Regions from separate parts of the Cytobacillus sp. FSL R7-0696 genome, predicted to be linked through region 2. Evidence: predicted binding sites of a transcription regulator. Region 2 holds the regulator's gene; each other region holds the start of a gene.
The links. Region 2 encodes LexA, which represses DNA repair genes until DNA is damaged. Its sites were predicted from a motif close to CGAACATATGTTCG; they were not measured.
Positions count from the first base shown of each region.

Region 1 (8,409 bases), 180 kb from region 2:
GCAGGAGTTCAAATAGAGCCTGTTTATCATTTATTCGCAAACATTCTTCCGTTGTATGAAGTGGGATTAGGTTGGATTGTACCAGCTATCATTGGTGTGATTTTAGGTATTGTTATAGACCTGTTTAAAAGAGAGACAAAGATAAAAGAGAATGAAGAAGTAATTTAACTGTTTTTTTACCCTTACAAAAGATTTTCCTTTTGTAAGGGTTTTTTTATGTAACCTATAATATTCACTATTTTATTGATATCTAGAAGGGTTATTCTTAGTCATTCCAATTAAGAACGTAAAAATTATCGATGTCCATACTAGTAATATAAGTAAGAATCATTCTATTAATATATTACATATGACTATATTTTTTTAAAATAATATATTGCATTCATTACATGGATATGTTACTTTAATAATGCAATATATTGCTTGAATTTTTTCAGAGGTTGTAATTCATACAATATTATATTTAAATATGAATTTTCTGAAGAATTAGTAAATTATAGTATTTGATGATTGTTAACTACAACAGTAGAGGCAGAAGGGGGTAGAAGATATGAATCAAAAGGTTCCATCTTCTTATATTATTGCAGTAGGATTTATGTTATTTTCATTATTTTTCGGTGCTGGGAACTTAATTTTTCCAGTAATGATGGGTCAAGAAGCAGGAACGAACGTATGGGCCGCAGTAGCGGGCTTTATTATAACAGGTGTTGGTCTTCCTTTATTGGGTGTAATCGCTCTAGGTTATTCTGGTAAAAGTGACTTGCAATCGCTTGCAAGTCGTGTAAGTCCACTCTTTGGTCTCCTTTTTACAGTTGTATTATATTTATCTATCGGACCATTATTTGCGATACCAAGAACTGGTACGGTCTCTTATGAAATTGGTATAAGACCATTCATTTCTGATGAATGGAGTACGATTGGATTAGTTATCTTCTCTATCATTTTCTTTGGAATTACCGCATTCTTCTCTCTGAATGCATCGAAAATTGTTGATATTGTAGGTAAGGTTTTAACACCCATTCTACTATTATTTATCTTAATTTTAATTGTAGTAGCATTTGTTAATCCACTAGGATCTCTACAAGCACCAAGTGAGGCATATACTGTTAACTCTTTCTTTAACGGCTTTACTGAAGGTTACTTAACAATGGATGCTCTTGCAGCTTTCGTATTCGGAATTATAGTGATTGATGCCATTCGTTCCAAAGGCGTTCAATCTACTAAAGTAGTGATGCTTTCAGTGATTAAAGCAGGATTAATTTCAGCCGGTTTGCTTGCCGTGATTTATGGCTCACTTTCTTATATTGGTGCTAGTAGTGTTTCTCAATTAGGTATATTAGGAAACGGTGGTGCAGTTTTATCTCAAGTTTCCGGGCATTATTTCGGCTCATTTGGAGGAGTTATTCTAAGTGTGATTGTCATTGCGGCATGCTTAACGACTAGTATTGGCTTAATCTCTTCATGTGCAGCTTATTTTAGTAAAATCATGCCTAAAGTCTCCTATAATACGTTTGTTATTGTTTTCTCAGTATTTAGTGCAGCGATTGCTAACTTTGGATTAACTCAATTGATCGCTATTTCAGTACCGGTATTAACAGCTATTTATCCATTAGCGATTGTATTATTAATCCTTACGTTTTTACACCCATTGTTTAATGGTAAGAAAACTGTTTATCAAATGAGTATGTTATTTACGTTTATTATTGGTATCTTTGATGGCTTTAAAGCAGCAGGATATACGATTGCCTCAGTAGATAATCTATTCACTAGTATTCTTCCATTATATGATGTAGGGTTAGGTTGGTTAGTACCTGCATTTTTAGGAGCGGTTCTAGGAATAATCATTGGTTTATTTCAAAATAAAAAGGTTGAGGATGAAAAAGAACAATTAATATAATAAGAAAAAAAAGCCTCCGACTAAAACGGAGGCTTTTTTTTGCTATAAAACGATGCCGATCATTCGGATATGTGAAGTTAATCTCTCAATTGCTGTATGTATTTTCTTTATCGAGCGGTAAAGTAATCTTAATCGTTGTACCTACATTCATTTCAGATGAAATGTTAATCCAGCCATTATGTTGTTCGATAATTCTTTTACAAATGGATAACCCAATGCCTGTGCCCGTCGTTTTAGTAGAATAAAAAGGTTGAAAAAGCTTTTCTAATGTCTCTTCATTCATTCCGAAACCCGTGTCCTTTATAACGATTAAACATGTTTCAGCTGTACTTCTAACAGAGATATTAATCGTATTATCTTGATGCTGCTCTTGTGTATCAAATGATTCCAGTGCATTTTTAATTAAGTTGACAAGTACTTGTTTTAATTGTTTGGCATTTCCATAAATATATGGGTCGTCTTTTGATAATTGGAAGGAGAGTGCAGTATTCTTTAAAATCGCTTCACTCTGAAACAACAGGAAAGTATCGTGAACAAGTTTATTAATAGATATACCTTCTTTTATTTTGTCCGTTGGCTTTGCTGCATTTAGAAACTCGTGAATAATATCATTGGCACGATTAATCTCATCTAGAGCAATATCAACATATTGATTTTTCCCTGACTCGTTGAGATAGGGTTTTAACAATTGTAAAAAACCTTTAACTGTTGTAAGCGGATTACGTATTTCGTGTGCCATCGATGCTGCAAGTGTACTTAAATTTTGGGCGTACTCATTTGTAAAATTTGCTTCATTAATCTGAGACGCAGTTTCATGAATGATTTTCTTTTTTTCATTTAGTTCTAAGCTAAATCTGAGGAGTTTCTGTTCTAATTGTTGTGTTTGATAGTTATAGTCAGCAGTTAATGAATGAAATAAGGGGTAGCAAAATAAATGACATGATTCTTCCTCAGGAATCGTATAGACGCGATAATTGTGATAACCGTTACCGAAAAATAGCTGTAAATTAAGAACTGCTTTTTTCTTCCGTATTTCATTAAATTGTTCGACATCTTCGTAATTCATTAATTGTGTGAATGGGGTACCAATGATTGTATGCTGATTAACTATAGATGTTGAAACCACGTGATTATTGTTGTCAATTAAGAAGTATGGAAATGGTAGTTCTTTTAAGACAATCTCAGTTAATTTCATTTCTTATCATCCTTACCATTGTTTGTCATGTGGAAGTAGTATCTAATGTCATTCTCTTTTATTCTATTAGAAGAAATTGCAATATATGTTAGAAAAACATGTATATTGAGAATAAAACACGAATCATCTCTACATATCTTGTTATGTATATGAGTTAAAATGTCATATTTTTAATTAAACCGCAATGTTGGAATTATTAATCTTATCATACCAAAGTCATTCAATGGCTTTCAATCACCGTTTTCATTCGTTAAAGGAATTTTTTAGGAATTGTTAAAAAATGATAGATTACTAGAAAAAAGTATAGCTTCGATTTACCTAGTATAGAAATGAATAGATAAAAAAAGACAGCATGCTCTAACGCTGTCTTTTGAATGTTATCTTTTCTTTTTAAATAAATTGACTTTTGGTTCGGTTTTATTGATAATCCTTTTAATATTTGTACGATGTCGATAAATGATGAACAATGTCATTAGGGCAATCACTATGATTAAAATTGGATCACCAAGAATGAGTGAATAAATCAATCCTGCAATACCAGCAATCATTGATGATAATGAAACATATTTAGTAGTGAGAAGTGAGATGAAAAAAACAGCTAATATGACCACAAACATGACGGGCACGAACGCCAGCACAACGCCTGCAGATGTAGCAACAGCTTTACCACCTTTGAATCCTGCAAATATCGGGTACATATGGCCAATAACAGCAAAAATTCCTATAATCACTGTATGTATATCTATATCAAAGAAGATTGGTAATAATCCAGCAGCTATGGTACCTTTCAGGATATCGGCCAGTGTAACGGTAAAACCTGCTTTTTTTCCTAGCGTTCGGAAAGTGTTTGTCCCACCAAGATTACCACTACCATGCTCACGAATATCAATGCCATAAAACACTTTACCAATGATTAATCCAGATGGAATGGAACCAATTAAATAAGCAATAAGAAAAACGATGATTACTTCAAATGTCATAAACTCTCCCCCACGGAATAAAAATACAGTTCTTATATTGTACCACGTAAATAAGTGAATGTACTATGTTGCTTTTAAATTATCTTTTCTATTGCAAAGATTACGCTATATGAAACGAATGTTAAATAGATATATGATTAAAATTAGTAGAAAAGAACTTTTTTGTTAAGAGGAATTACGTGATATTTAGCGAAAAGGAAAGCTTTATAAAAAAGATAGAAAGTACAGCATTGCGATCCATTCGCATTTATACTTTAATTCAGATAAAATAGTGTAGAGTTCAAAATAAGAGGTGAATGTATTGAGTATAGAAAACCCATCAAGAACTGAAATCGGAAAGATGTTAAAACAAGCAAAGAGGATTGCCGTCGTAGGTTTAAGTGATAACCCTAATCGTACATCCTATATGGTAAGTGAAGCAATGCAAAAAAGTGGTTATGAAATTATCCCTGTTAATCCCAAAGTTAAGGAAGTATTAGGTGTAAAAGCGGTTGCATCATTAGCTGAAATAGAAGGCAAAGTGGATATTGTTAATGTCTTTAGACGGTCGGAATATTTGCCAAGTCTTGCGAATGAATTTCAAAATATTGATTGTCCCATTTTTTGGACTCAGCTAGGTGTTGTAGATGAAGACGTATTTCAGCAGTTAAGCGATGCTGGTTATACCGTAATCATGGATCGATGCATTAAAGTAGAGCATGCGCTAACAAAATAACATTTGTAGCATGGGATCATGACATTGATTTCATGCTTTTTCTTTCATATGCGGTTTAGAAGTGAAAATATGATATAATGATTAGAACGTTTGTTCTCGTTTGCCTCTTGCAACAGTATATACATGATCTTAATGCATGTTACAATGGGGAACATATATGCATACGGCTCGCATGAGTAAGAAGGAATATAGTGAATAAGAATGGAATAATAAACCGATATCTATTGTAGAGAGGTGCATAAAGGCGCGGTTATGATATAATCAAACTCTATTGCCGACTCGGATTGATAGACAATAGATGGTTTTTGAAGAGATGAAAGGGGAATGCTTGTGGCAAAAAATCAGGAAGTATTTGACTATAATGATGATGCCATACAAGTACTTGAGGGATTAGAAGCTGTTAGAAAACGTCCCGGAATGTACATTGGAAGTACGGATGCAAGAGGGTTACACCATCTTGTATACGAAATAGTCGATAACGCTGTAGATGAAGCACTTGCAGGTTTCGGCGATCATATCATTGTCAAAATACATAAAGACAATTCAATTAGTGTTCAAGATAAAGGTCGAGGAATGCCGACCGGAATGCACAAAATGGGCAAACCTACAACCGAAGTCATATTGACTGTGTTGCACGCTGGAGGAAAGTTTGGCCAAGGTGGATACAAAACAAGTGGTGGACTTCATGGTGTGGGTGCTTCAGTTGTTAACGCCTTATCACAATGGTTAGTCGTTAAAATTAAACGCGATGGACTTGTTTATGAACAGCGATTTGAAAACGGTGGAAAGCCAGTAACCACACTTGAGAAGGTTGGTAAAACGAATCAAGTAGGGACAACGATCCACTTTAAACCAGATCCGACAATTTTCTCAACAACTACATATAATTTTGAAGTTCTAAGTGAACGATTACGTGAATCCGCTTTTCTCTTAAAAGGAATGAAAATCGAAATAACGGATGAACGTCATGATCTTAAAGAGATTTATCATTATGAAAATGGGATTGAAGCATTCGTTCAGTACCTAAATGAAGAAAAAGATACGCTCCATCCAGTAGTTAGTTTTGAAGGGGAGCATAACGGTATTGAAGTTGATTTTGCCTTCCAATTTAATGATGGCTTTTCGGAAAATGTCCTTTCTTTTGTCAATAATGTTCGTACGAAAGATGGAGGGACACATGAAGCTGGAGCTAAAACAGCGATGACTAGGGTGTTCAATGAATATGCCCGTAAAGTGCAGCTTCTAAAAGAGAAAGATAAGAACTTAGAAGGAACTGATTTACGAGAAGGTTTTGCGGCGATTGTCTCAGTACGTGTACCTGAAGAACTGTTACAATTTGAAGGACAAACAAAGGGCAAGCTCGGAACAAGTGAAGCGCGTTCAGCTGTCGATGCTGTTGTATCAGAGCATCTCTCTTACTTCCTTGAAGAAAATCCAGATACAAGCTCTTTATTAATTAAGAAAGCAATTAGAGCTTTTCAAGCAAGAGAAGCAGCACGTAAAGCGAGGGAAGACGCTAGAGGCGGGAAGAAGAAGAAACGGGCTGAAGCGGTTCTGTCAGGGAAATTGACACCTGCTCAATCACGTAACCCAGAAAGAAACGAATTATATTTAGTAGAGGGTGACTCTGCAGGTGGTTCAGCAAAGCAGGGGCGCGATAGAAGGTTTCAAGCGGTATTGCCATTAAGAGGTAAGGTAATAAATACTGAAAAGGCAAAGCTCGCAGATATCTTTAAAAATGAAGAGATAAACACGATAATACACGCTGTTGGAGCGGGTGTCGGTGGTGACTTTACGATTGAAGATATTAATTACGATAAAGTGATTATTATGACGGATGCTGATACCGATGGAGCCCATATTCAAGTGCTCTTACTGACCTTCTTCTACCGCTATATGAAGCCGTTACTCGAAGCAGGTAGAGTCTATATTGCTTTACCACCATTGTATAAAGTGAGTAAAGGTTCAGGAAAGAAAGAAGTAATAGAGTATGCATGGAGTGATGAAGAGCTTCCTGATACGATTAAAAAGGTCGGTAAAGGTTATATTATTCAGCGTTATAAAGGACTTGGTGAGATGAATGCTGACCAATTATGGGAAACAACAATGGATCCAGAAACGAGAACGCTCATCCGTGTAAAAATTGATGACGCTGCGAGAGCGGAACGTAGAATTACCACTTTAATGGGTGATAAAGTTGAACCGCGGAGGAAATGGATTGAAACCAATGTTGCATTTGGGTTAGAAGAAGATGGCAGCATTTTAGAAAATGAAAACATTTCGACGCTTGAGGAGTTAGATTCATGAACAAAGCAGAACAATTTCGTGATCTGCCGTTAGAAGATGTCCTTGGTGACCGATTTGGCAGATATAGTAAATATATTATACAAGATAGAGCATTACCTGATGCGCGAGACGGGCTAAAGCCCGTACAGCGTCGTATCTTATATGCCATGCATGTTGAAGGAAATACGCATGATAAAGGTTTTAGAAAATCGGCAAAAACGGTCGGTAACGTGATTGGTAATTTTCACCCACATGGTGACTCGTCTGTATATGATGCCATGGTGCGTATGAGTCAAGATTGGAAGTTGCGCAAGCTTCTTATTGAAATGCACGGCAATAATGGTAGTATCGATAATGATCCACCTGCTGCAATGAGGTATACAGAGGCGAGATTATCTTCTATTTCTTCTGCACTCTTAAATGATATTGAAAAAAGAACGGTTGATTTTATTCCGAACTTTGATGATACTTCGAATGAACCAACCGTTTTACCGGCTAGTTATCCTAACTTACTTGTAAATGGATCAACAGGGATTTCTGCCGGGTATGCAACGGAAATTCCACCTCATCACCTTGGAGAAGTTATTGATGCTGTTATTCATCGTATGGATCGTCCACAAAGTACTGTCGATGACTTAATGCAGTATATAAAAGGACCTGATTTTCCTACCGGTGGAATCATACAAGGTGTGGAAGGCATTAAGAAAGCCTATGAAACGGGCAAAGGTAAAATTATTATCCGTGGTAAAGTAGATTTCGAGGATATTCGTGGTGGTAGAAAGCAAATAGTCATTACTGAAATCCCTTATGAAGTAAATAAAGCGAACTTAGTGAAGAAAATGGATGAATTTCGCTTCGATCGTAAAATTGAAGGAATCGCCGAAGTCCGTGATGAAACGGATCGTACAGGGTTAAGAATTGTCGTTGAATTAAAGAAAGATGCTGACCCACAAGGTGTTTTACACTATTTATATAAATATACTGATCTGCAAATCCCATATAACTTTAATATGGTGGCTATTCATAACCGTCATCCGAAAACGATGGGGTTAGTTCCCTTATTAGATGCCTATATTGACCATCGAAAAGAGGTTCTCACACGTAGAACGCAATTCGATTTAGAAAAGGCACAAACACGTCAGCATATCGTTGAAGGACTAATTAAGGCGTTATCTATATTAGATGAAGTCATTGCGACGATTCGTGCTTCAAAAGATAAGCGTGACGCGAAAGAGAATTTGATGAGAGAGTATCAATTTACAGAGCCTCAAGCAGAAGCGATCGTCTCATTACAACTTTATCGTTTAACGAATACGGATATCACAGCATTGAGTGC
Region 1 covers NZ_JBBOWA010000001.1:4,149,833-4,158,241, reverse strand. The annotation lists gene brnQ (branched-chain amino acid transport system II carrier protein) at 1-168, shown strand, start outside; gene brnQ (branched-chain amino acid transport system II carrier protein) at 551-1,897, shown strand; gene MKX29_RS21220 (sensor histidine kinase) at 1,983-3,092, opposite strand; gene plsY (glycerol-3-phosphate 1-O-acyltransferase PlsY) at 3,470-4,072, opposite strand; gene MKX29_RS21210 (CoA-binding protein) at 4,374-4,787, shown strand; gene parE (DNA topoisomerase IV subunit B) at 5,118-7,094, shown strand; gene parC (DNA topoisomerase IV subunit A) at 7,091-8,409, shown strand, end outside.
Region 1: parE (DNA topoisomerase IV subunit B) is a predicted target of LexA. The motif match lies at 4,871-4,884, and genes of this name have one in related genera.

Region 2 (8,409 bases):
CGAAGTAACCAGTCGGTCGATTTTTAAAATCAAATCTCCTTTCTTTCATTAAGAATGCTGGCTTAAGTAAACCTAAGATCACTAGACCAAATATAACGATAAAAATGGCTCCAATTTGACGGATGAGATCAGCATATTCATAAAAAAAGTTACCTATATAAGAAGAACCAAAGCCGATGGCAATAAACACTATTGAAAATCCTAATAAAAAGCATAGCGTATGTATCAAACTACGTTTTTGTAGCAGTGCATTCTCCGTTTTTAATTCACCTACGCTCATTCCAGTGATATACGATAAAAATGCCGGATATAATGGTAAGCAGCATGGCGAGATGAAACTCAAAAAACCTGCACCAAGAGCAATAATAAAATTCACATCAGTCATACCAACACCTCCATACCTTCCCCTTTTTCCTTCCCCATTCTATCAAAACATTATGAGAAAAGAAATTAATCTTTTTGAATAATTTGTGTCTAACATTTAACACACATGGTAAACACCAGTTTTATTTCGACATTGTATCAATTTCGTTGAATCATTTAGTGATATGTATAATGAATGTAAAAAGTTTTACATAAGTTTCTTTTGAATTAATTACCATAATTCGCTATAATTAATAAAAGTATATTTGGGACAAAATAGAAACTACTTCATGGTTAGACAAAATCGCAGAGGAGTTTTAGGTGCGTGAACAAACAAGACTTACTATTATTAATTGAACAAAAAAGACGAGAACTGATTCAAACTGCTATGAGAAACGGCCTCAACTCTACTTCTGCCATAAAATATAGTCAGGAGTTAGATTCTCTATTAAATGAATATAATCGTCTTTACGAGAGCAGACTCACATTAAATAGACAAGCATAAAAGGCTAACACTTGAATTCATCAAGTGACTTGATATCAAAGAATTCAACAATATGATACCGACTAAAGAAATAGACCAAAGCTAAAGTTTAGCTTTGGTCTATTTCTTAGTTGCAATGAAGAACCGAAAAATAAAGTTTGCTCTGTTTCTATCTATATGCAATTGAACCTAGTAACTTTATCTAACTATAGTTCGTAAGTTATTTTCCAGGTTGTTGCTTATTCATCGCATTCATCATTTGGTTAATTTTCTTTTGAGACGGCTTCATTCCCATTTGCATCATCATCATTTTAAGCATTTGTTCATTAATTGGTGGATTTTTCTTTAGGTAGCTCATCATATATTTACGAGCGATGAAAAATCCTAGTGCTACACCAGCAAGTAATGCTAATATACCAACTAGAATATATGTCCACATACTACTTCCTCCTTCATGTTGTCTATCATACAGTGTACTAGACCAAAGGTTATTATACAATATTTGCTGATGATTTTCTCTAATTTAGACAAACTTTCTTTCTTTTATTGGCTTTAACCAGCCAAATCGATTATGAAAAAGGTCGATTGCTAAATAAGAACTTTCTTCTTTTCGTAGGACTTCAAAGAACACCGTCTCTGCATCATAGTTTCCTTGAGCCTCTAAACTAAGAAAACGATCATAGATCATCAACTTAGCTTGACTATTCTTCTCTTTAATATAAAATGCATTGCTCTTATAAGAAACTTTTTTCTCTGCATATAATTCTCTATATAGATCATTATTTACTTTATCTTTTGGAATATTCTTGGTGATAAAGGCAATTTGTTTTCCCAAAATAAATTGGATCGTTCCAGTCGCTTGTTCATATTCCTTGAACAGCTGATAAAACATTTGCTCTCTACCAAAATAATGAGACGCAAAAGGTTCATCTATTAAATATAGCTGATACGTTCTCATAGAATTACTCCTTTTTTAGACAAGTCTTTTTCTTATTATAAAATTTTATTTCAGTATTTTCTGTCTCTTTTTGTTATAAATTTCTACTTTTTTTGTCGAAAAAAAACGAAGAGGGAAATTCCCTCTTCGCTCATGCTTATAAACTTTTTAATTTGCTTACGATATTCTCTACAGTAAACCCATACTCTTTTATTAGAATATCTCCTGGTGCAGAAGCACCGAATTGATCAATTCCTAAAACGTCGCCTTCTAGACCGACGTATTTATGCCAGCCAAATGATGCTGCCATTTCAATGGCTAAACGTTTGGTTACATTTTTAGGTAATACAGATTCTTTATATTCATTTGATTGAGCATCAAATCGTTTCCAATCCGGCATACTGATTACTGCCACATCAAAGCCCTCTTCTTTTAAAGCAGCTTTAGCCTTTACCGCTAATTCTACCTCTGACCCTGTCGCTAAAAGAAGCGCATCTGGTTGATCTTTTTCTGCTTTTGCAATCACATAAGCACCTTTTTGAACTCCTTCAGGGGCTAACTCTGCTGAGTTTGGTAGGGTAGCAATATTTTGCCTAGTTAACACAAGTGCTGTTGGTTGATCTTTTGACTCAATCGCTAGCTTCCAAGCAGCTGAAGTCTCATTTCCATCAGCTGGGCGAATTACTGCTAAATTTGGCATGGCACGAAGCGCTGCCAATTGTTCAACTGGTTCATGTGTAGGCCCATCTTCACCTACAGCAATACTATCATGTGTAAGAACATAAGTAACAGGTAGCTTCATTAATGCGGCAAGTCGAATAGCTGGTCTTAAGTAGTCAGAGAATACAAAGAATGTCCCTCCAAAAACATTTAGGCCACCGTGTAAAGCCATACCATTTAAAGCGGCACCCATAGCAAATTCTCGTACGCCAAACCAAATATTTTTACCAGCATAATTAGTTGCTGAGAAGTCTTCTGCATCTTTAATCATCGTCTTATTCGAACCTGCTAAGTCAGCTGAACCACCAAAGAAAGATGGTAAGTTCTTCGCAATACTATTGAGAGCTTCCCCTGAAGACGCTCTAGTGGCTAAGCTTTTGCCTTCTTCATATACGGGAATATCTTTATCCCAACCATTTGGTAATTCACCTTTGATTGCACCTTCTAGCTGTTCTGCTAATTCCGGATGATTTTTTTTGTAAGCAGCAAAAAGATCTTTCCATTCACTATCTGCTTTTTCACCGTTAATAGCTACATTTTGTTTGAAGTGTGCATATACTTCTTCAGGTACATGAAAATCTTCTTCAAATGTCCACTCATAAGCATCTTTTGTTAATTTTAATTCAGCTGAGCCTAGTGGCGATCCATGAGAAGCAGATGAGCCTGCCTTATTCGGGGATCCATAACCAATTACTGTTTTAACTTCTATTAACGTCGGTTGTGTAGTATTTTGACGAGCGCTGTCAATTGCCTGGGCAATTTCATCGAGATTATTTCCATCTTCTACTCGAAGATAATGCCAGCCATAACTTTTAAAACGATCGGCTACACTTTCAGAAAATGATTGATCTAAATCTCCGTCTAATGAGATGTCATTAGAATCATACATTACGATCAGCTTTCCTAATTGAAGGTGACCAGCAAGAGAAGCTGCTTCTGCAGACACTCCCTCCATTAAGTCTCCATCTCCGCATATACTATATGTATAGTGGTCTACTACATTGTAGCCATCTTTATTATATTCAGCTGATAGGTGGCTTTCTGCCATTGCCATCCCTACTGCCATGGCAATTCCTTGTCCTAATGGACCTGTTGTCGCATCTACACCTGGTGTATGGCCATATTCAGGATGTCCTGGTGTTTTACTACCCCACTGACGAAATTCTTTAATATCATCTAAAGAAAGACCATATCCCGATAAATGAAGGAGACTATACAAAAGCATAGACCCATGACCTGCAGATAACACAAAGCGATCACGATTAAACCAATCAGGATTTTTGGGATTATGATTCATAAACTTTGTCCATAAGGTATATGCCATTGGCGCAGCTCCCATTGGCATTCCTGGATGACCAGAGTTTGCCTTCTCGACTGCATCGATAGACAATGTTCTTATGGCACTAATTGATAAAGCATCTGTTTTGTTGAACATGAACGACATCCTTTCAATATATATCCTACAAATTAAATATAATAGACTTTCACCTTCAGTTACAACCAGAAAGGTAAAAAATTATATAATTGTCATATAAACAATAACAAAGGAAACTGTTCGTGACAGTTTCCTTTTAAAAATTTATAAACACAATCTTAGTGAAGTGGTTTATTTTGTTCACGTTTTAACTTATCTGGTGTAACATCATTACCTTCAGGGTCAATAACAGTAACACCTTTTAATGTATTTAACATAGAAGCTCTAAACTTCTCTAAATATTCTTTTCTTAATTTAGATTGTTCCTTTGCCTCTGATTCTGATAAACCTTCTGTTTTCGCTTTCTTAGCAAGCGAATTAATTCTCGCCAATTTTTCTTTTGAAATCATTATGTTACACTCCTTCCCATCCAAAAAGTCTTCATTCCATATGGAGAAGATACTTAATAGCCATATTACTAAATATGAATGGATTTTACAAGAAAGCAGTTTTACACTCATGCTTTTCACTATCATTTCAGAGGACAATAAGTTGGTATCGTATTGCTTTATTATTAGGTATGGCAATGTAGCAGTGTTCTCAACTTAAAAATGTGAGAATTATTTAATGTAGGGTGCGTATGTAAATAAGGGGAATAAGGGAATAATACTTTCACTAACGTTAAATGAAAAAACATGGATGAATCCTCGGCAAACAAATAACCATTCACAATTCACATGTCTGAACTCATGAACGATTGAAGGATCTTTCAGTATGCTTTTATCTTGGAATCAGTACCAGAATTTCTTAGTCTTTAAGTTAAATTACAACTAATCAACTTAACTTATTAGGCCTATATCATGATGATTCATTATCCACCTGCTCTATATCAGCTATATATTCATTATATCTACGGTTTACTGTCGCTTTAGATATTTTATAACCAAAGCCTCTTAACGTTGCAGCAATTTCTGCAAAAGTAAGGTTATTTTGTCTCAATTTTACTATTTCTTCTATTGGTACCTCTATTCGTTCTCTTCCGTTTATATTTCCTTGGTTTTTTAAATTCTTTTCAGGTCGAAAGCCTTTTTGAACAGCTTTTTGCATCCCTCTTTTTATTTTTACATTATGTAGTTTTCTTTGATACTCTTCAACCATGCTAACAATTTGTAATACCATAGAATCAGAATCTGAAAGTTGCAATTCTCCATTATGGGCAATAGTATAAATTTTCCCATTTTCCTTAAGTATACAATGTAAGATGGCAATTTTAGCATTTCCTCTTCCAATCCTGGTTTCATCTTGAATAAGAACAGCCTCTGCTTGATTTTGTTTAAGTAACTCCAATAATTGCAACAAACCAATTCTTTCTAAATCATAACCACTTGCTTTCTCACGTATGACTTCAACCACATTCATATCCTTCATTCTCGCTAAATGTAAAAGTTCTTCCTCTTGTCTAGCAAGAGACGTTTCCTGGGTATCTTTCGTCGTACTCACTCTGCAATATATAATTACATTCATTCTCTTTCATTCCTTTAGTCTTCTAATATCACACTAGCTAAATTTGTTTCAGATATTATTTCACCATCTGTAATGGGAAGATACACCTTATCACCAGGATGTATTTTACCTAAATGTATATGATTAAATTCTTCTACCCAAGCAACAAAGTCTTTAGAAGACATATGATGGGCATCTTTAAATTCCTCCGCCATTTTCCATAAAGAATCTCCTTGTTTTACTTCAACTTTTACATATTCCACCTGATTTGCATTACCAGTGTTCAAAAATAATAAGAAAGCCATACCGAAACTAAAAGCGATAAGAATAATAGCATAACTATAAGAATTCCACAATTGTTTTATCATTAATTGCCACCCCTGAATAGAATATATGTTCGATTTGATAATTTTAGTATAATGCGAACATTTGTTTCTGTCAATAAGAAAATTCGAACTTATGTTTGTATCTATTTACTACTGATGGTATAATAATCTTAATGAAATTGACGAAGGTGCGTGATAGCGTGAAATTATCTAAGAGGCAGCAAGATATATTGAATTTTATAAAAGATGAAGTAAAACAAAAAGGTTATCCACCTTCCGTTAGGGAAATAGGTGAAGCTGTTGGACTTGCTTCAAGTTCAACCGTACATGGCCATCTAGCCAGACTAGAGAGTAAAGGACTTATTCGTCGAGATCCGACAAAACCCCGTGCCATTGAAGTATTAAATTTAGAAGAAAGCAACCCAATTCCTAAAGTGCAAACGGTGAATGTTCCTATTATCGGTAAGGTTACTGCTGGTCACCCCATTACTGCGATTGAGAATGTTGAGGAATATTTTCCTTTACCTGAAAGAATGGCTCCGAGTGATGAAAATATCTTCATGCTTGAAATTATGGGAGAAAGTATGATTGAAGCTGGCATATTAGATGGTGATTATGTCATAGTCAAGCAGCAACAAACAGCAAATAATGGAGAAATCGTGGTTGCTATGACAGAAGATGATGAGGCCACCGTTAAGCGATTCTTTAAAGAGAAGAACTTTATCCGCTTGCAACCAGAAAACCCTACCATGGAGCCGATTATCCTGCACAATGTATCTATTTTAGGCAAAGTAATTGGTGTTTATCGCCAAATACACTAAAAAAAGAGTGTCATTATTGACACTCCTTTTTAATAGTTGCAATTATCTTTATATGTTACTCATACAATTATAAAATTTGAAAAATTCAGTAAAATAGAATCATTACATGGAGACAAAAATATATTATAATGAAATTTACACCAAGAATCAACCTAAGGTCGCAAAAAAATCTCGGCTTTAGGAGTGTGAAGGAAAAATGTTAATGAACATTCTCTTCGCTGCGTTGATTGGTGGAATTGTCGGTGTTGCAGGACATTTGCAGAGATTAGGCAAACTAGTCAAGCCACGGATGACAAAAAAATTCATTTATTTAGGGTTCTTAGAAGACATCTTACTAGGAGGACTGGCGTCCGTATTTGTCATTGTGACAACAACACCGGATTCCCCCACTGCTGTTTTCATCATCTCTCTCGTATCTGGTATGGGAGGTGAGGGTATCTTAAAATTATTAGATACCCTAAAAGTAAAAGATCAAGAATAAAATTTTATTCCGTTCTTATGAACGGTTTTTTGTTGTATATAACAAGATTTAATTATATCTAGACAACTAACTTCCCGCTTAAACAGTCTGTTTCACCTTTATGGAAGGGATATAACACATTACCATTTTGTTTAACGTTGAGTAGCTTCTTAAATTGTCATATGTATGTCTTACACAGCACATAGAACCACTCTCCTGAAGTACGGTTCATCAATTCAATACGAAATATTGTTTTTAAACATGATGTTTTATGGGTAAATAAAAAATAAAGCATTTTTCATGAAAAACAGATGGCTAACTGGATTAAATGCTAATTATTCAATTGATTGGTAACTAAAACAAAATACTATTTCTTATTGATTTCGATTATCCGCATCAATACTTATAAATTTTCTTCCTAATCTTAATAAATCTGTAGACAAACTCATATAAGGAGTTTGTCTACAGTCTGAAGCTGCCGCTAAAACTGCATTTGAATATGCCTTTTAGTATCAGCAATAGTTATTTTCCCATATATTAGCTTCCATTAAAACAAAGTAAAAGCACTTTCAACTTACGGGTTTCCTAAGTTCCTTATACTTCAACTGCAACGATATCATCACAACAGATCGTAGTAATTCGTACACGAGCTTTCTTGTCACAACAACAATGATCGTGACGATCATCGTGACGATCACAGTCTGCTTTAGCTAGGAAGACTAAATTACCGCGAATATCGATAAACTCCCCGAACACATGGCCGCCACCTTTAAGAAATACTCTCACATCCTCACCACGGGAAATGTTCTTAAAGAACTCATCACAGCCACAATCCTTATTGTCATCTTTGCTGTAATTACCACAACCATGATTGTTGTTGTCATATCCATATGAGTCTGAATATCTTGGTCTTCTTCCAAAAAAACAATTATTATATCCCATATCTCTTCCTCCTTTCTATCATTATGTTAATACTATATGTCGAGGGTCTTGGAGATGTACGGGCTATATCCCCCTGTTAAAAGACCATTTTATTTTCTCTGTGAACCTTCTTTTTGTTTGTCAAACCTAACTATAAAATAAAGAAGCAGCCGTTATGGCTGCTTTGGACTCGATTTTTGGTATCTATTAAATAGATACCAAGTTGAATGTTAATACTAAACAGTTATAGCCCTTGCATCCGCTAAGACACAATAAAGAAACTCCTAACTATCGTGTTTCAACTGCAACGATATTATCGCAACAGATCGTAGTGATTCTTACACGATTTTTCTTGTCGCAACAATCGTCGTGACGATCATCGTGACGATCACAGTTAGCTTTTGCTAAGAAAACTAAATTACCGCGAACATCAACGAATTCTCCTGTCACATGGTCGCCA
Region 2 covers NZ_JBBOWA010000001.1:4,334,011-4,342,419, forward strand. The annotation lists gene MKX29_RS22080 (cytochrome c biogenesis CcdA family protein) at 1-385, opposite strand, end outside; gene MKX29_RS22085 (aspartyl-phosphate phosphatase Spo0E family protein) at 689-868, shown strand; gene MKX29_RS22090 (YneF family protein) at 1,068-1,286, opposite strand; gene sirA (sporulation inhibitor of replication protein SirA) at 1,371-1,805, opposite strand; gene tkt (transketolase) at 1,942-3,939, opposite strand; gene MKX29_RS22105 (DUF896 domain-containing protein) at 4,098-4,328, opposite strand; gene MKX29_RS22110 (YneB family resolvase-like protein) at 4,777-5,442, opposite strand; gene yneA (cell division suppressor protein YneA) at 5,457-5,789, opposite strand; gene lexA (transcriptional repressor LexA) at 5,921-6,568, shown strand; gene MKX29_RS22125 (DUF4257 domain-containing protein) at 6,765-7,049, shown strand; gene MKX29_RS22130 (hypothetical protein) at 7,623-7,970, opposite strand; gene MKX29_RS22135 (hypothetical protein) at 8,238-8,409, opposite strand, start outside.

Region 3 (8,409 bases), 1.9 Mb from region 2:
CTCGTTCGAAATTTAAATCCTTTGCTGCAGTCTTCATCTCTTTCTCCATATCTGCTATTAATTTTTGACGTTCTTTTTTATTTAATTGACTTAATTTATCAGCACTATTATATTCCTCTGGCGTTTCCGCTGCTTGTGTCGCTCTAATTACATCACGAATTTCTTTTTGTATCGTCTGTGGCGTGATACCGTGTTCTGTGTTGTAATCTTCTTGGATGCTACGGCGGCGTTTCGTTTCACTTATAGCTTTTGTCATCGAGTCTGTCATTCGGTCAGCATACATTATAACTTGACCATTTGCATTACGAGCAGCACGCCCAATCGTTTGGATAAGTGAACGTTCTGAACGTAAAAATCCTTCTTTGTCGGCATCAAGGATCGCTACGAGTGAAACTTCTGGAATATCAAGCCCTTCTCGCAATAAATTAATACCTATTAACACATCATAGGTACCCATACGAAGCTCCCTAATAATCTCAATTCGCTCAAGGGTTTTCACTTCGGAATGTAGGTATTGAACCTTCATACCAATTTCCTTTAAATAATCCGTTAAATCCTCAGACATTTTTTTCGTTAAAGTCGTAATGAGAACACGTTCATTTTTCTCAATTCTGTCATTAATTTCACCAATTAAATCATCAATCTGGCCGTCTATTGGTCGGACATCAATAATAGGATCTAACAATCCAGTAGGTCTAATGATTTGTTCAATCATTTCAGGTGTTTGTTCTAATTCATATGGACCTGGAGTCGCAGAAACATAAACAATCTGGCTAATATGATCTTCAAACTCAGAAAAAGTAAGAGGACGGTTATCCATTGCAGAAGGAAGACGAAAACCATGTTCTACTAATACATTCTTACGGGCTTGGTCACCATTATACATCCCTCTTATTTGCGGCAATGTCACATGAGATTCATCAATAACAAGTAAGAAGTCCTTTGGAAAGTAGTCAAGTAAAGTATAAGGAGTTGAACCAGCTGGACGAAGAGTTAAATGACGAGAGTAGTTTTCAATCCCTGAACAAAAACCCATCTCTCTCATCATCTCTAGATCATATCGCGTTCTTTGTTCTAGGCGTTGTGCCTGTAATAAATGACCTTCTTCATGTAAGTATGCCAGTCTTTCTTCTAATTCTTTTTCAATATTTTCGATAGCTACACGCATTTTCTCTTCTCGGGTAACGAAGTGAGATGCCGGGAAAATGGCTACATGATCACGATCGCCTAATATTTCTCCGGTCAAAGCATCGACTTCCCGAATCCGATCTATTTCATCTCCAAAAAACTCCACACGTAAACAATGCTCGTCTCTCGAAGCAGGGAATATCTCTACGACATCACCACGTACACGAAATGTCCCACGTATAAAGTTCATATCATTGCGCTCATATTGTATGTCGACTAGTTTCCTTAATAATTGATTTCGCTCTATTTCCATTCCCGTTCTTAAGCTTAAGACAAGTTCTCTATATTCCTCAGGGGATCCTAAACCATAAATGCAAGAAACACTGGCGATGATAATAACATCATTTCTTTCAAATAATGAGGAGGTAGCTGAATGACGGAGCTTATCTATTTCATCATTAATACTCGCATCTTTCTCAATAAATGTGTCAGTGGATGGAACATATGCTTCTGGTTGATAGTAGTCATAGTAACTAACAAAATACTCTACCGCATTATTGGGGAAGAACTCTTTAAATTCACTATATAATTGACCTGCTAACGTCTTATTATGAGCAATTACTAACGTTGGTTTATTCACTTCTTTAATGACGTTAGAAACAGTGAACGTTTTCCCGGTTCCAGTTGCACCTAGTAATGTCTGATGCTTTTTCCCCTCTTGAATCCCATTTACAAGCTCTTTAATCGCTGCCGGTTGATCACCTTGTGGGGAATATTTTGAAACTAACTCAAATGTTTGATCCAAATCAGAAACCTCCTCTATGTAAAAAGTAAAGCGTGTCCAATCATTATTGCATTCCGATTTTCTATATCCTCATTCTACCACAAATCCTCTTATCTAAACCACAAAAAAGCGAACAAATATTCGATTATCATTCGACAAAGAGATGAAAAGAAGGTTAGGATTAATATAAAAGGGTATGAAGGTCCAAATTAACTTTTCATTTATTTTGAAACTTTATTCTATATAAAATCGTCTTTTGTTATATGGCGAAATAGACGAGGTGATTTTTTGTTTGGTTTTATTTTTGCATTCGCGTGGCTAGCCGTTTTTATTTATGCCCTAAAAACCATTAAAGATTATATGAACAGTAATGACGAGGAAAAAGCATATGAAAAAGACTTCGTCATTAAAATTGTTGGTGCTGTATGTCTTTCGGGGCTTTTTGTTATTGCAGAAATACTTCGTGTCACAAACTTGGGCTTCGTTGATATGAAATGGCTCTTTCTCGTTACATTTCTACTGCTGTTCGTTATCATTTACGTTTTTTTCACCTACAGGATCCTCTTTTCTAAAAACACCTTTGACCGTAAAAAAGGAGATTATACATTTAGTTATAAATATCGAAAATGGCTTATCCCTCTCTTTTTTCTATTCCCCATAGGTGTATTTAGTATTTGGATTTGGGTTAGCTAACTGGATGGCATTTCCTTCTACATAAACGGGTAATAGAATGAGTCCATAGTTAGGGGCATCTAGTAAACTTGAAAACCTAACCAAGTTTAATTGAACAACAATGATTGAATCAAAAGTTATAAACAAGTCAATTACAACCACCCACCAAAAATAAAGGATAGTTCATCCCCATCTTCTTAATCAACCACACGCACCTCAGCTCATCCTTCTCAATCTGATTAGTTAACATTTCTTTTATTAAAAACTTTAAAACTAAACGCTTTCCCCTAAGAAAAGTAGAACCCCATCTCACTTTGATGGGGTTCTACTTATTTATATATCTGCTGGATGCGGACCTTTTTCAGCTTCCATCTCTTTTGCCATTTTCCTTGCTTTTATAAATTGAACACCGCTTAAAACAATGGTTTTCCCAACGGCGTATGTTGGTACAGCAAGTAACATGCCTAATATACCAGCTAAGTTTCCTGCTACCAATAAGATAATAATGATTGTTGCTGGATGGGTATTTAATGTTTTCCCTAAAATTAATGGTGAAATTAAATTACCTTCTAATTGTTGTGCGACGACGATGACTATTATTGCTAAAATCGCCATCGTAGGCGATTCAAATAGACCAACTATAACCGCCGGTGCGCCACCAATAAATGGTCCAACATAAGGAATAATATTCGTTACTGAAATAATTAATGCCAAAACAATTGCGTATGGTAGGTCAATAATTAAGAAACCAATAAAAGACGCTGTCCCGACGAATAATGCGACCGTAATCTGACCTTGAATATAAGAAGAAAGAGTTTTACCTGTTTCTTTTAATGTATCAATTGCTTCAGCACGATAACTTTTGGGAACAAATTTCCCTAGTGCAGGTGGGAACTTCTCCCCGTCTTTTAACATAAAGAATAAAAGGAATGGTACAGTAATAATCGTAATGGCTATATTTGCAACTAATCCAACTAAATCGCTGAGACCATTCGTAATCCTTTGTGGAAGTTGATTAGCGTAATCAACTAAATAACCCATTATTTCTTCTTGTGTTACATAATCTTGATTCATTAACCAGCGATAACCCTCAGATTGCGAGAAGTTGTTAAAGAACTGTTCTGTTTGTTTAACATAGGTAGGTAGTTCATTTAATAACCCTGCCAATTGAGCTGAAATTTTTGGTACAAAAATACTAACAACAAGCACCATCAATCCAGCAACAATTGCAAATAGTAAAATAATCGATAATATCTTAGGTATTTTTGCTTTTTCAATTAAATGCACAAATGGATTTAAAATGAAGAATAAGAACCCCGAGATAATAATAGGGAAGAACAACGTGGAAAAAAAGATTCCAATCGGTTCAAATAAAAAAGAAATTTTTGAAGCTACAAAAATGACGGACACAATAATTAGAATTTGAAGAGACCAGTACTGGAATTTCTTCTTGTTCACATTCTCACCTTTTCCCAAAAAATAAATTTTTCTCTATAGACTACATTTTCATATGTAGTTCCCTTTTTCTCAAAAAGGAAAACCACTAGGATTTATTTGTATGTATTATTGTAATGCATTCCACCACAAAATGTCGCCTCATAAGGATATTTTCCATGAATTTTTTTCGACAAATATTTCCTTTTGGCTTTTTTAATCAACAGTCATTTATATAATCAGCCACGTGTTAAGGAAATCTCTTTATCCATTCACACAACCGCATGGGAACTAGATAGGAAATTTCACTTATATCCCAAGTTAAAAAAAAGGTATCTTAGGAGTCTCCCTAAAATACCTTTTTAAAGCATGATTATTCTTGGCCTTTTTGAATCCATTCAGCAACAGTTGCCGTACGTTTGGCTTGATGTTTAACTGCTGCTTCATTATCTTCAACGATTTTACCATCTTGTCCTTGGGTTGAACTTGCACCGTATGGATTACCGCCACCAGCAAATATGCTTGGGTCAGTGAAGCCCGGTGCGGCAACAATCGCGCCCCAATGGAACATAGTTGTATAGAATGAAAGAAGGGTTGCTTCTTGACCTCCGTGAGGATTTGAAGCAGAGCTCATTGCACTTACTACTTTGTTCGCAAGTTTGCCTTGTGCCCAAAGGCCCCCAGCAGTATCAATAAAAGCTTGCACTTGTGAAGCAATGTTACCAAAACGAGTTGGGAAACTAAAAACAATCGCGTCTGCCCATTCAAGGTCAGCAAGTGTAACTTCTGGTACATCTTTCGTAGCATCAGCATTGGCACGCCATGCAGGATTGGAATCGATGGCTGCTTCAGGTGCTGTTTCAGGAATCTTTAACAACTTCACTTCAGCGTCGGCTTCTTTTGCCCCTTGTTCTGCCCACTGTGCCATTTGATAGTTGGTGCCTGTTGAACTATAATAAATGACTGCTAATTTAATACTCATTTGAATGGAATCCTCCTTGATCTCTCACATACATATATATTGTTTCTATTCCTTTCAGCTCTATACATTAAACTTATCTTAATGTTTTTAATGCACCGCTCCATGCTAGCACTTGATCAAGCATCATTTTCATATTTGCTTGGTGCAAGTCCTGTGGCTTAAATTCATTACCATTTACGAAATCAGTAAAAAGTGAAAGTGTTGGATGTGTGCGTACATCTGCGACTTGTAGCTCACCTAAAATGCCACGTAGATGTTCTGCTGCACGGGCACCACCAGTAGATCCATAACTGACAATACCTGCTGCTTTATTCGCCCATTGATCACGAGCAAAGTCAATCGCATTTTTCAAAGCACCACTAATACTATGGTTGTATTCCTGTACGATAAACACAAATCCATCCATACTATCTAATTTATCTCCCCATGCTGCGATACCAGGCTCTGTGCCATCTGTTGTACCAAGGAACGGAAGATGAAAGTCAGCAATATCAATAATTTCATAATTTGCATCCCCACGTGCATCAGCTATTTCTTTCACCCATTGACCTACTTGTGGACTTACGCGACCTTCTCTTGTACTTCCTAAAATAATACCGATATTTAATTTTTCCATTTTCATTTCCTCCTTAGGATGTTGATTATTTTTATTGAATAATTTATTTAAAAAGCCCATATTGTTTCTCCCCATTTCTTAGATGCTGGCTTTAAACCATTTTGCTGCTTCTTCAACTTCTTTGAATGAAAGCTGATGTCCCATATGTTCCCAATGAAGATGAACATCGGCTCCCGCATTTTCTAATAAACTCTTTAACTCTTCAGATTCTTCGGATGAACAAATTGGATCATTTGTCCCTGCTCCAATGAACACCTTTTGTCCTGTTAAATCAGGCAATTCTATACCTCTTCTTGGTACCATTGGATGGTGTAAGATTGCTGCTTTCACAGCATCTTTATAATGGAACATCATACTGGCTGCAATATTAGCACCATTTGAATATCCTAAAGCAACGATATTATGGCGGTCAAAACCATATTTGTCAGCTGCTTCATCTAAAAATTGATAAAGCTCTTTCGTACGAAAGATTAAGTCCTCCTCATCAAAGACCCCTTCTGCTAACCTTCTAAAAAAGCGCGGCATCCCATTTTCAAGCACATTACCTCGAACACTTAGCACTGATGCACTTTCATCTATTTTGCCAGCTAACGGTAGAAGGTCTAGCTCATTTCCCCCTGTACCATGAAGTAATAATAGGGTTGGTTTTGATGCGTCACTACCCTTTTCAAAAATATGTTTCATGTAAATCCCCTCCATTATTTCGGTCGAACCATTGTAAATACTTCTCCTACTTTCGCATAATCATTTCCAGCCAAGCGACTGATTGCGCCTAAATTCTTAGCGTTAATTTTGCCCGCTTCATAAATGCCATCATCGAAATGGAAGTAGACAACTTTACCGATAAGAAGATCAGCATTCCCTTCAAGTTCAATATGATGAGCAAGCTGACATTCCATCCTCACTTTCGCTTTCACGATTCCTGGTACATTGACAACTGTACTTGAAATTGTCTCTAATCCACTGAGCTTTAATTCATCCACATTTGGTGAGACAGTAGCCGCTGTTTCATTAATTTGCGTAACATTCGACTCATCAACAATATGAACGACAAACTCCTTCGTATCACACACATTTTTAGCAGTATCTTTCATCTCACCCGCTCTTCTTGCTACTGAAACAGCAATCATCGGCGGATTAGAAGACACGATATTAAAGAAACTAAATGGTGCACCATTCATCACACCAGTGTTTGATTGTGAAGTGACAAAGGCAATCGGCCTCGGGATAATACTTCCGATCAATAATTTGTAATTCTCCCTCTCGGTTTGCATGTTCGGATCAATACTTACCATTGCGTAACTCCTCCTTTTGCAATTACACTTCCCTCACATCAATCGGAATTAACCTTCTCTGTAATTGTCCACGGTATTTTTCATATTGCTCAGGAAGCATTAATTCTGTCCCCATCGTTTCCTGACTTTCATCATGAGCAAAACCTGGCGGATCAGTAGCAATTTCAAAAAGAATGTCGCCATATTCTCTGAAGTAAATCGCATTAAAATAGTTTCTGTCTTGCACGGGTGTGACACCATAACCAAAGCTTTCAATATATTTCTTCCAATCTAATTGGTCAGCATCATCTGCTGCGCGCCATGCAATGTGGTGGACAGTTCCTACACCCATTCTTCCTTTTCCTGAGCTTGTTATCTTCACATCGACAATATTACCTATGTCGCTTTTTGATTGATATCTGACGAATGCACCTTCTTCAGCCACTTTGGTTAAACCCATTGTTTCAATTAGCTCACCTGTTTTTCCACCATTGCTAGAATAAAGAACGGCCCCGGCGAAACCTTTAATCGCCACATCCGGAGTTATCCCATTAAATGTCCAAGTATTCTCGTCCCCAGCTTCTCTTTCAACAAGCTCTAAATGTAAGCCATGTGGATCATCGAAGCTTAGTACTTGTTCGCCAAAACGTACTTGTTTTTCAAAAGAAATGCCTTTACTCGTTAAGCGTTCCTCCCAAAATGGTAGGGCGCCAGATGGAACAGCATATGCAGTAATTCCCACTTGCCCGTCACCAATGATGCCCGGGTACGCATCTGCCCATGGGAAGAAAGTAATAATTGTACCTGGTTTACCTCCTTCATCACCGAAATAAAGATGATACGTTCCCGGGTCATCAAAGTTAACTGTTTTTTTAACAAGACGTAAACCTAAAATACCAGCATAAAAATCAACATTTTCCTGTGGGTGACCGACAATAGCTGTAATGTGATGAATTCCCATCGTTTGTTTTTCCATTTTGAACATCCTTCCATGTCCCTAACCTTCAAGTATCTCGAAATTGAGATATTAGGTGTGAGTTAGTTTATTTTGTGTTATTTTATGAAGAATATCAATTAATAATTGTTGTTCTTCTTCTGTTGTTTGTTGAAATAAGGTTGAAATCTGTTCTAATAAATATGGACTGATTAGATCCATTAATTCCTTCCCTGCATTTGTTATAGTTACAAAAACAACCCGGCGATCCTCTTTGCAATCACTTCTAGATAAATAGCCCTTTTCTTGCAAGCGGTCAATCACATATGTCATACTGCCGCTCGTTAACCAAACGCTTTTACTAATTTGCTGGACCGATTGTCTCCCCTTTTGATGCAGCACTTGGAGTACGGAATACTCTGTAAAGGTGAGCTTATATTTGTGTAACCAGTCTTTCATCTGATCTTGCATGTATCTGTTGGTTTGCATTAAGCAAGCGAATGAATCTAATGTCTTCTTATGAACCATTTTCATCGCCTCACTTTTTATCTTTAATTTAATTATCTTGAATATGAGATAATAATA
Region 3 covers NZ_JBBOWA010000001.1:2,398,341-2,406,749, reverse strand. The annotation lists gene uvrB (excinuclease ABC subunit UvrB) at 1-1,933, opposite strand, end outside; gene MKX29_RS12335 (hypothetical protein) at 2,201-2,605, shown strand; gene MKX29_RS12330 (AI-2E family transporter) at 2,918-4,042, opposite strand; gene wrbA (NAD(P)H:quinone oxidoreductase) at 4,392-5,000, opposite strand; gene MKX29_RS12320 (NADPH-dependent FMN reductase) at 5,074-5,676, opposite strand; gene MKX29_RS12315 (alpha/beta hydrolase) at 5,695-6,300, opposite strand; gene MKX29_RS12310 (flavin reductase family protein) at 6,315-6,911, opposite strand; gene MKX29_RS12305 (ring-cleaving dioxygenase) at 6,934-7,875, opposite strand; gene MKX29_RS12300 (MarR family winged helix-turn-helix transcriptional regulator) at 7,918-8,352, opposite strand.
Region 3: uvrB (excinuclease ABC subunit UvrB) is a predicted target of LexA. The motif match lies at 2,043-2,056, and genes of this name have one in related genera.

Region 4 (8,409 bases), 4.3 Mb from region 2:
CTATCATTTGAACTAGGAGCAGATGGTGGTGGAGCGAAGCATCTTTATCAAGATAAGTACATTGTGATGAATGGTAGAGAAGTTTATAAGTTTGCTGTTAGACAAATGGGTGAAAGTTGTATTAATGTATTAGAAAAAGCAGGTTTAACAAAAGAGGATGTAGATTTTCTTATCCCTCATCAAGCAAATATTCGTATCATGGAAGCTTCTAGACAACGTTTAGAGTTACCAATTGAAAAAATGTCAAAAACAATTGATAAATATGGTAATACATCAGCATCTTCTATACCAATTGCTATGATTGAGGAGATAGAAGCTGGGAAAATTAAAGATGATGATATTATCGTAATGGTCGGATTTGGTGGCGGATTAACATGGGGAGCCATCGCTTTAAAATGGGGAAAATAAGTATAAATATAATAGGCTTTATTGATATAAAAGGAGTGACATAATAGTGGAAAAAAAACGTGTCGTTGTAACAGGACTTGGAGCAGTAACACCGGTTGGAAATAATGTAGAACAGTCGTGGAGTAATATTAAAGCTGGAAAATCTGGAGTAGGACCGCTAACAAGATTAAATGCTGATGAATATCCTGCTAAAGTAGCTGCGGAAGTGAAAGATTTTGATATTCATGAGTATTTAGAGAAGAAAGATGCAAGAAAGATGGATCGTTTTACTCATTATGCAGTGGCTTCTTCAATCATGGCAGTGAAAGATGCTAATTTGACGATAAATGATGAAAACGCGCATCGTGTTGGTGTTTGGGTAGGATCAGGAATCGGTGGAATGGAAACATTCGAGAATCAATTTGAAACCTTTTTAAACAGAGGCTACCGCCGTGTGAGTCCATTCTTTGTACCAATGATGATACCGGATATGGCTGCAGGGCAAGTATCAATCACATTAGGTGCAAAGGGAGTGAATTCCTGTACAGTAACCGCTTGTGCAACTGGAACGAATTCAATCGGTGATGCGTTTAAAGTCATTCAGCGTGGTGATGCTGATGTCATGGTAACAGGAGGAGCAGAAGCACCAATTACGAGAATGTCTGTTGCAGGATTCTGTGCTAACACAGCGCTATCTACCAATCCAGATCCGGCTACAGCAAGTCGCCCATTTGATAAAGATAGAGATGGATTTGTTATCGGAGAAGGTGCAGGTATTCTCATTCTTGAAGAATTAGAACATGCACTAGCTCGCGGTGCCAATATTTATGCTGAAATTGTTGGGTATGGGTCAACTGGAGATGCCTATCATATAACCGCACCTGCACCAGAGGGAGAAGGCGGTGCGCGTGCAATGAAAATGGCACTTGACGATGCGGGTCTAACTCCGGAACAAATCGATTATATTAATGCTCATGGTACGAGCACAGATTATAACGATAAATATGAAACGGTTGCAGTGAAAAGTGTTTTTGGTGAACATGCTTATCATTTAGCCATTAGTTCAACAAAATCTATGACAGGTCACCTTCTAGGTGCTGCCGGAGGCGTTGAGGCGATTTTCTCTATCCTAGCGTTAAGAGATAGTACGTTGCCACCAACGATTAATTACAATACAAAAGATCCAGATTGTGATTTAGATTATGTACCTAATGAATCAAGAGAAAAAACTATTGGAGCTGTTATGAGTAACTCATTAGGCTTTGGTGGTCATAACGCAACAATCGTCTTCAAAAAATATCAATAATAAAATCAAACACGGACAAATTCTGCTTTGTTACATGGCGGAATTTGTCCGTGTTTTTTATATTTGGCTGTTTTCGTATAGATTGTTGCTTTCTTGACCATACTTATAAAGGGTTGATAAATGGGGTTTAAGGAGGCGTTCAAGTATGCGGAAAGATGTATATGAAGAGTTCAGCGAACTAACCAAATCAGAGCAAATGGCTTTATTTAATGCTATGAAACAGGATTTATTTCCAGACGAACCAGATAAGATTAATAAACTACTCAAAAGCATTCGTGAAGCCCGATTTGCTTCTGGTTTAGGGTGCGTTCATTGTGGAAGTACATCTGTAAAAAGAAACGGTAAATATCGTTCAAGACAACGCTATCTGTGTAATGATTGCGGAAAGTCCTTCAACGATATGACGAATACACCATTTTCAGGCTCTCGCTACCCTGAAAAGTGGATAAAATACATTGAACTAATGGTCGAAGGTTACACCCTACCGAAAATCGCTGAACGCTTAAAAATTCATATATCAACTGCATTCTATTGGAGACATAAAATCCTGAACGCATTAGGAAGTCTTGGTTTTAATCAACTGCAAGGTATCGTTGAAAGTGACGAGACCTTCTTTCGAGAGTCTATGAAGGGTCGTGAAATTACCCATAGAAAAGCCAAGAAACGTGGAGAAAAGGACAAGAAAAGAGGGATTTCTAATCTTAAAATAGCAGTTGTCGTGGCACAAGACCGAAATGGTAATATGATCGCTCGGAAAGCAGGAACAGGTCGTGTAAAGGCAGAAGAAATTGATACTGTGATAGGTGAGTATATTCACCCGTCTGCTTTGTTATGTACAGATACAGCAACTAACTACAAGGAATTCGCCAAACTAAAAGGATTACAACACGAAACAGTTTATGAAAGCCAAAAACAACGGGTGAAAAAAGGCATATACCATATTCAACACGTCAATAACTCTCATAATCGTTTGAAAGGTTGGATGGAACGTTTTCAAGGGGTGGCAACCAAATACTTAGATAATTACCTCAACTGGTTTCGTTGGCTTGAAATAGGCAAACAAATAGCATTTGATGAACGAGTCAAACAAATGCTTGTTTCTGCCTGTCGAAAATCAAGTCACACCACAATAGAAATGTTGAGATGTGCTTAACTAATTATTAGACGTATATTTATTGCTTCCAGGGAGTTTTTTGATGTTGTTCCACGCTTCAATCGCTTCCTCACGACTTTTTCCTTGATTATTAGAGTCGGCAAAAAAATCACGAATAAATTGATTGTATTCAAATTGAGGAGCGATTTTTTTCTTGTACAATGGGTTTTTCTTTCGTTCTTCTTCTTTATACCAAGCATCTACAACATCTCGATACGTTTTTCCAATGTTAGTTTTAAAATAGTTTTGGATATAGGTAGAAAAATGAAAATTAGGGATAACTGTCTTGAAAAAGGCTCTTACATTTTGACTACAACGATGGTTTTTCGAAATGACTGTATCAAGACTTAAATCGACCTGTGGTTCTGACTTACTATTCACCTTTGATTTTCTAATTGGCTTTTTTATCTCTCCTGTTCGAAGAAATGTTTCAATTCTATCGGAAATCTCTATTTTTGAACCAGAAGCACTTATTCCATTTTCTCTGCAAAAAGATTGTAATTCTTCCTTCAACCAATAGAAATCTTTAAAACTATCTACACTAATATCTTTTGTTAGATTTGGTCTCATATTCTACACCTCAATATTCACTTATTTCTATTATAGAACAATTGTTCCTGTTAATCAAAAATAATCATAAGCAAAAACAACAAAGTTTACGAAAACAGCCTTATATTTTTATGGTTTTCTTTTGAACCGATTATTTGTCTCTTCCATAAAATAAACAACAACATTTGATGGGAGAGAACCATATGCCGGTAATTAGAACAGATGAATGGTTAGATCAGCATTTTACTGAACCAGAAAAGTTGATTGAACCATTGTTAAATTCATTCCATGAAAACGAGCCACAAAGGTTATACCAATTCTTATCCTCCTTTGGCATGTATTCACCAAATAGAAGGAATAAAGAACAGTTCAAACAGTTAAAAGAAAATAAAACATGGGAAAAAGTTGAATTGTTATTAAACAAGTATAGAAAAAACTGGAAAGGACCAGATGTCCCCATTTACTTATTTCCAATTGCACAAGGCGGATTATTCTTTAGAACATCTTATGTGAAGTCTGGCTTGTCATTCCCTGACAAGATGTTTTTATTTCTCGCTCCATTAGAAGATGAGAAAGAGTTAGAAGCATTATTTGTCCACGAATACCATCATATCTGCCGAATGAAGAGATTAAAAAAAGAAATGGCTGAGTATACATTATTAGATAGCATTGTATTAGAAGGATTAGCAGAATGGGCAGTGGAGAAAAGTTGTGGAAAATCGTATCGTTCAAAGTGGTGCACAGAACATGATAGAGAAAGAATACGATACTATTGGCATAAATATGTAAAAAAAAATATAGACATAAAGAGAGACAATGAATTACATGACCAAATTCTATTCGGTGAGGGGAAATATCCAAAAATGCTTGGCTACTCCATTGGCTATGAAATCGTCTCAATGTATGACAATGAAAAAAGAATCAAGCTCAAAGAAAGTATGGTTATTCCTTCAAAGTTTTTTGTACCTCAGTGGGAAAAAGAATAGAGTAGAGGAGAAAACATGTAAAGAAAATAAAGAAATTGTCAAAGTAAGTAAAATAGTATTTTTTCCTTATATTAACATACAAGTAACAGGATGTAAGAACTATTTCACGACCACTCCATACTATTTATAATATTATTAAAAGATAGATTTTTGAAAAAATTTCTTGTATTCGTAATCTATTTGTAATAATATACAGATAATTAATCCTAGTACTAAATATTTTACAATACTGTAAGATATTACGATTGAGGTGTTGAAATGGTAGGGAAAGAAGAAAGTCCTAGCTTGGACACAATTTTACAAGTAAATGAATTAAAAGCAGGTTTTGATATAGACGGAAAGGTCTATCACGCAGTAGATAATGTATCTTTTGACGTAAAGAAAAAACAAATTCTTGGTGTCGTGGGAGAATCAGGCTGTGGAAAGAGTGTCATGTCTATGTCCATTATGCAGTTATTACCGAAGGAAACAGGAAAAGTCACTGGTGGTGAAATTGTTTTTGAAGGTAAGAATATTGAGAATTACTCCATTAATCAAATGAATACCATACGAGGTAATGATATCTCAATGATTTTCCAAGAGCCAATGACGGCACTTAACCCTGTATTCACAATTGGTTTTCAATTACAGGAGATTCTCTTTAATCATCAGAAGATTTCGAAAAAAGACGCACGAGAAAAAAGCATCCATCTTTTAAGACAAGTGGGCATATCAAGGCCAGAGAATATCGTTGACGAATATCCCCATCAACTTTCAGGAGGAATGAGGCAACGGGTAATGATCGCTATTGCGATTGCCTGCCAACCAAAGTTACTTATAGCTGATGAGCCAACGACTGCATTAGATGTGACAGTACAAGCCCAAATACTAGATTTATTAAGGGAAATTCAATCAATCAATAATATGGCGATTATTCTCATTACCCATGATCTTGGGGTCGTTGCTGAAATGTGTGACGATGTAATTGTTATGTATGCTGGGAAAATTGTTGAAAGAACAAATGTAGATGCACTTTTTCATAACCCTAAGCACCCTTATACACAGTTATTATTACAATCGATCCCTAAATTGGATGAAGAAGAGAAAGAATTAGGGTCGATTGACGGCTTAGTACCATCCCTTAAAGATATGCCAGAAGTTGGTTGTAGATTTGCTGATCGTTGTCCAAAAAGAATGCCTGAATGTACTGAAATCACACCTTTATTAGGTTTTGTTGAAAATGGACATGAGGCTGCTTGTCTTTTATATGAGAACAGCTATCAGACTAATGGGAGGAATACATATGTCAAATAACACAGCTGAGAAGCGAGAAGTGTTATTAGAAGTAGAAGATTTAAAAACATATTTCCCGATTAAAGCAGGTTTCTTTCAAAGAACGGTAGGACATGTCAAAGCTGTAGACGGAGTTAGTTTTCAAATACATAACGGCGAAACGTTTGGACTTGTTGGAGAATCGGGTTGCGGCAAATCAACGACAGGTCGAACGCTTTTAAAACTTATGAATCCAACAGATGGAAAAATTATTTTTGATGGACAAGATATTTCAAGTTTGAAAGGAAAAACTTTAAGAGCAATTCGCAAAGATTTTCAAATGGTTTTCCAAGATCCATACGCCTCACTTAATCCAATGCAAATGGTTGGGGACATAGTCTCAGAACCGCTCGTTAATTTTAGAGGGAAATCAGTGAAAGAATTAAAAGAAGAAGTCATGGATCTCCTTAATAAGGTCGGACTTCCGTCAGATGCTTATTATAAATATGCTCATGAATTCTCTGGTGGTCAAAGGCAAAGGATTGGTATTGCGCGAGCATTAGCACTACGTCCAAAGCTAATTATTGCGGATGAACCTGTATCAGCACTTGATGTATCTGTACAGTCCCAAGTATTGAATCTCTTAAAGGAACTGCAAAATGAATTTCAATTAACATTTTTATTTATTGCACATGATTTGAGTGTTGTTAAACATATGAGTGATCGAATTGCTGTGATGTATTTAGGTGGAATTGTTGAAGTAACTGATAAGAATAGTATTTTTGCAGAACCACTTCACCCCTACACACAAGCTTTGATTTCAGCCATACCTGAGCCGGATCCGAGAAAGAAGAAACAGAGAATTATATTAGAAGGTGATGTACCAAGTCCGGCCAATCCTCCAACGGGTTGCCCGTTTCATCCACGCTGTTCACATGCCATGAAAGAATGCATGGAAGTAAAACCGACTTTAAAGGAGGTGAAGGCTGGTCATAACGTAGCTTGTCATTTATATAACTAAAAAATCATTTAGGGGGAGAACAATGAAAAAGAAATCTTTTTGGTTAATTTCGTTATTACTCGTATTCTCTATGTTTCTAGCAGCTTGTAATAGCGGGAACGAAACGAGTGGGAATGAAAAAGATGGAGATAAAGAAGAAGCCAACACTGGTGAACCGGTTGAGGGTGGGAATGTGACAGTAGCCGTGACATCTGCTCCAGAGGGTGTATTAGAGCCAGCTTATTATGGCAGTGCGATTGATGACGAAATCTTGAATTTCATGACTGATGGTATTTATTCAGTAAATGACGAATTAGAATATGAACCAGATCTTGCCACTTGGGAAATTAGTGATGATAAGCTCACTTATACGTTCAAATTTAAAGAGGGCGTAAAATGGCATAATGGTGAGGAGCTAACAGCAGAGGACTACCAATTTGCATTGGAAACAATGGCTGATCCTGAATATACTGGCCCACGTTTTAATTATGTAGAAGGTATTAAGGGGGCTAAAGAAAAAAAGGATGGAAAAGCGGAGACAATTGAAGGAATTGAGTTAGTTGACAAATATACGATTGCAATTACATTTGAATCTGTAAAAATCAATAATCTTGAAAATCTTTGGTCTTATCCAATGCCTAAAAAGCATTATGAAGGAGTAGCTATTGCAGAGCTTGGTGAATCAGAACAAGTAAGACAAACACCAGTAGGTTTAGGAGCATTTAAAGTGAAGTCTGTTAAAGCTGGTGAATATGTAGAGTTAGAGAAGTTTGCAGATTACTATAAAGGTGAACCAAAACTTGATGGAGTAGTAGTTAAAGTGATTGATCCGGCAGTAGCAAATGGTGCCCTGCAAAATGGTGAAGTTGATATTATGGGCGTTGCTCCTGCACAAGTAGAAGAACTTGAAACGATGGAACATATCACAGTTGAAGAAACAAATGGTGTAGGGTATTCATATATCGGTTTACGATTTGGTCACCGTGATCAAGAAACACGTACAAATGTTGATGATTTTGACAAATTTAAAAGCAAAGAATTACGTCATGCCTTAATTCATGCTCTTGATCGTCAAGCGATGATTGATGCGTTTTTATCAGGTAAAGGTACAGTATCTAACACAGTTATTCCTTCAACTTTCTGGATTGCAGCAGAAGAGTCAGAATTAAATCAATATGAGTATGATCCAGAAAAAGCGAAAGAGCTATTAGCTGAGGCCGGCTATAAAGACGTTGATGGTGACGGTTTTGTAGAAGATCCTGAAGGCGAGCCATTCTCAATTTCATTTGGTCATTATGCTGGAAATGCAACATTTGAAGGTCGTTCTCAAGCGATTATCCAATCTTGGAATGATATTGGTGTGAAGACAGAATTAGCGACAGGGTCTTTAGTAGAATTTAACTTATATAATGATATGAAAGATAAAGATGATGAAGCTTTAGAAGCATTCTTTGGTTCATGGAGCACTGGCTCTGATCCGGATCCATCTGGTCTATGGGCAAATAATGCGGAGTGGAACTATGGACGTTGGGTAAATGAAGATAATCAAAGATTATTAGACGAAGGTTTAAGCGAGAAAGCATTCGATAAAGAGTATCGTAAAGAAGTCTATGTTGAATGGCAAAAACTTTTCAATGAAGAGCTTCCAGGTATTCCATTATGGGAGAACCTAGACCTTTATGGTATTAATAAGCGCCTACAAGGGGTTCATATTAATGCTGTAGGTTACCAAACCAATACACATGAATGGTATGTAACTGAATAATTAGACAAGCGA
Region 4 covers NZ_JBBOWA010000001.1:42,484-50,892, reverse strand. The annotation lists gene MKX29_RS00255 (beta-ketoacyl-ACP synthase III) at 1-408, shown strand, start outside; gene fabF (beta-ketoacyl-ACP synthase II) at 455-1,693, shown strand; gene MKX29_RS00245 (IS1595 family transposase) at 1,839-2,846, shown strand; gene MKX29_RS00240 (DUF6434 domain-containing protein) at 2,847-3,416, opposite strand; gene MKX29_RS00235 (DUF2268 domain-containing protein) at 3,599-4,381, shown strand; gene MKX29_RS00230 (ABC transporter ATP-binding protein) at 4,640-5,674, shown strand; gene MKX29_RS00225 (ABC transporter ATP-binding protein) at 5,664-6,653, shown strand; gene opp4A (oligopeptide ABC transporter substrate-binding protein) at 6,676-8,397, shown strand.
Region 4: MKX29_RS00240 (DUF6434 domain-containing protein) is a predicted target of LexA. The motif match lies at 3,451-3,464, and genes of this name have one in related genera.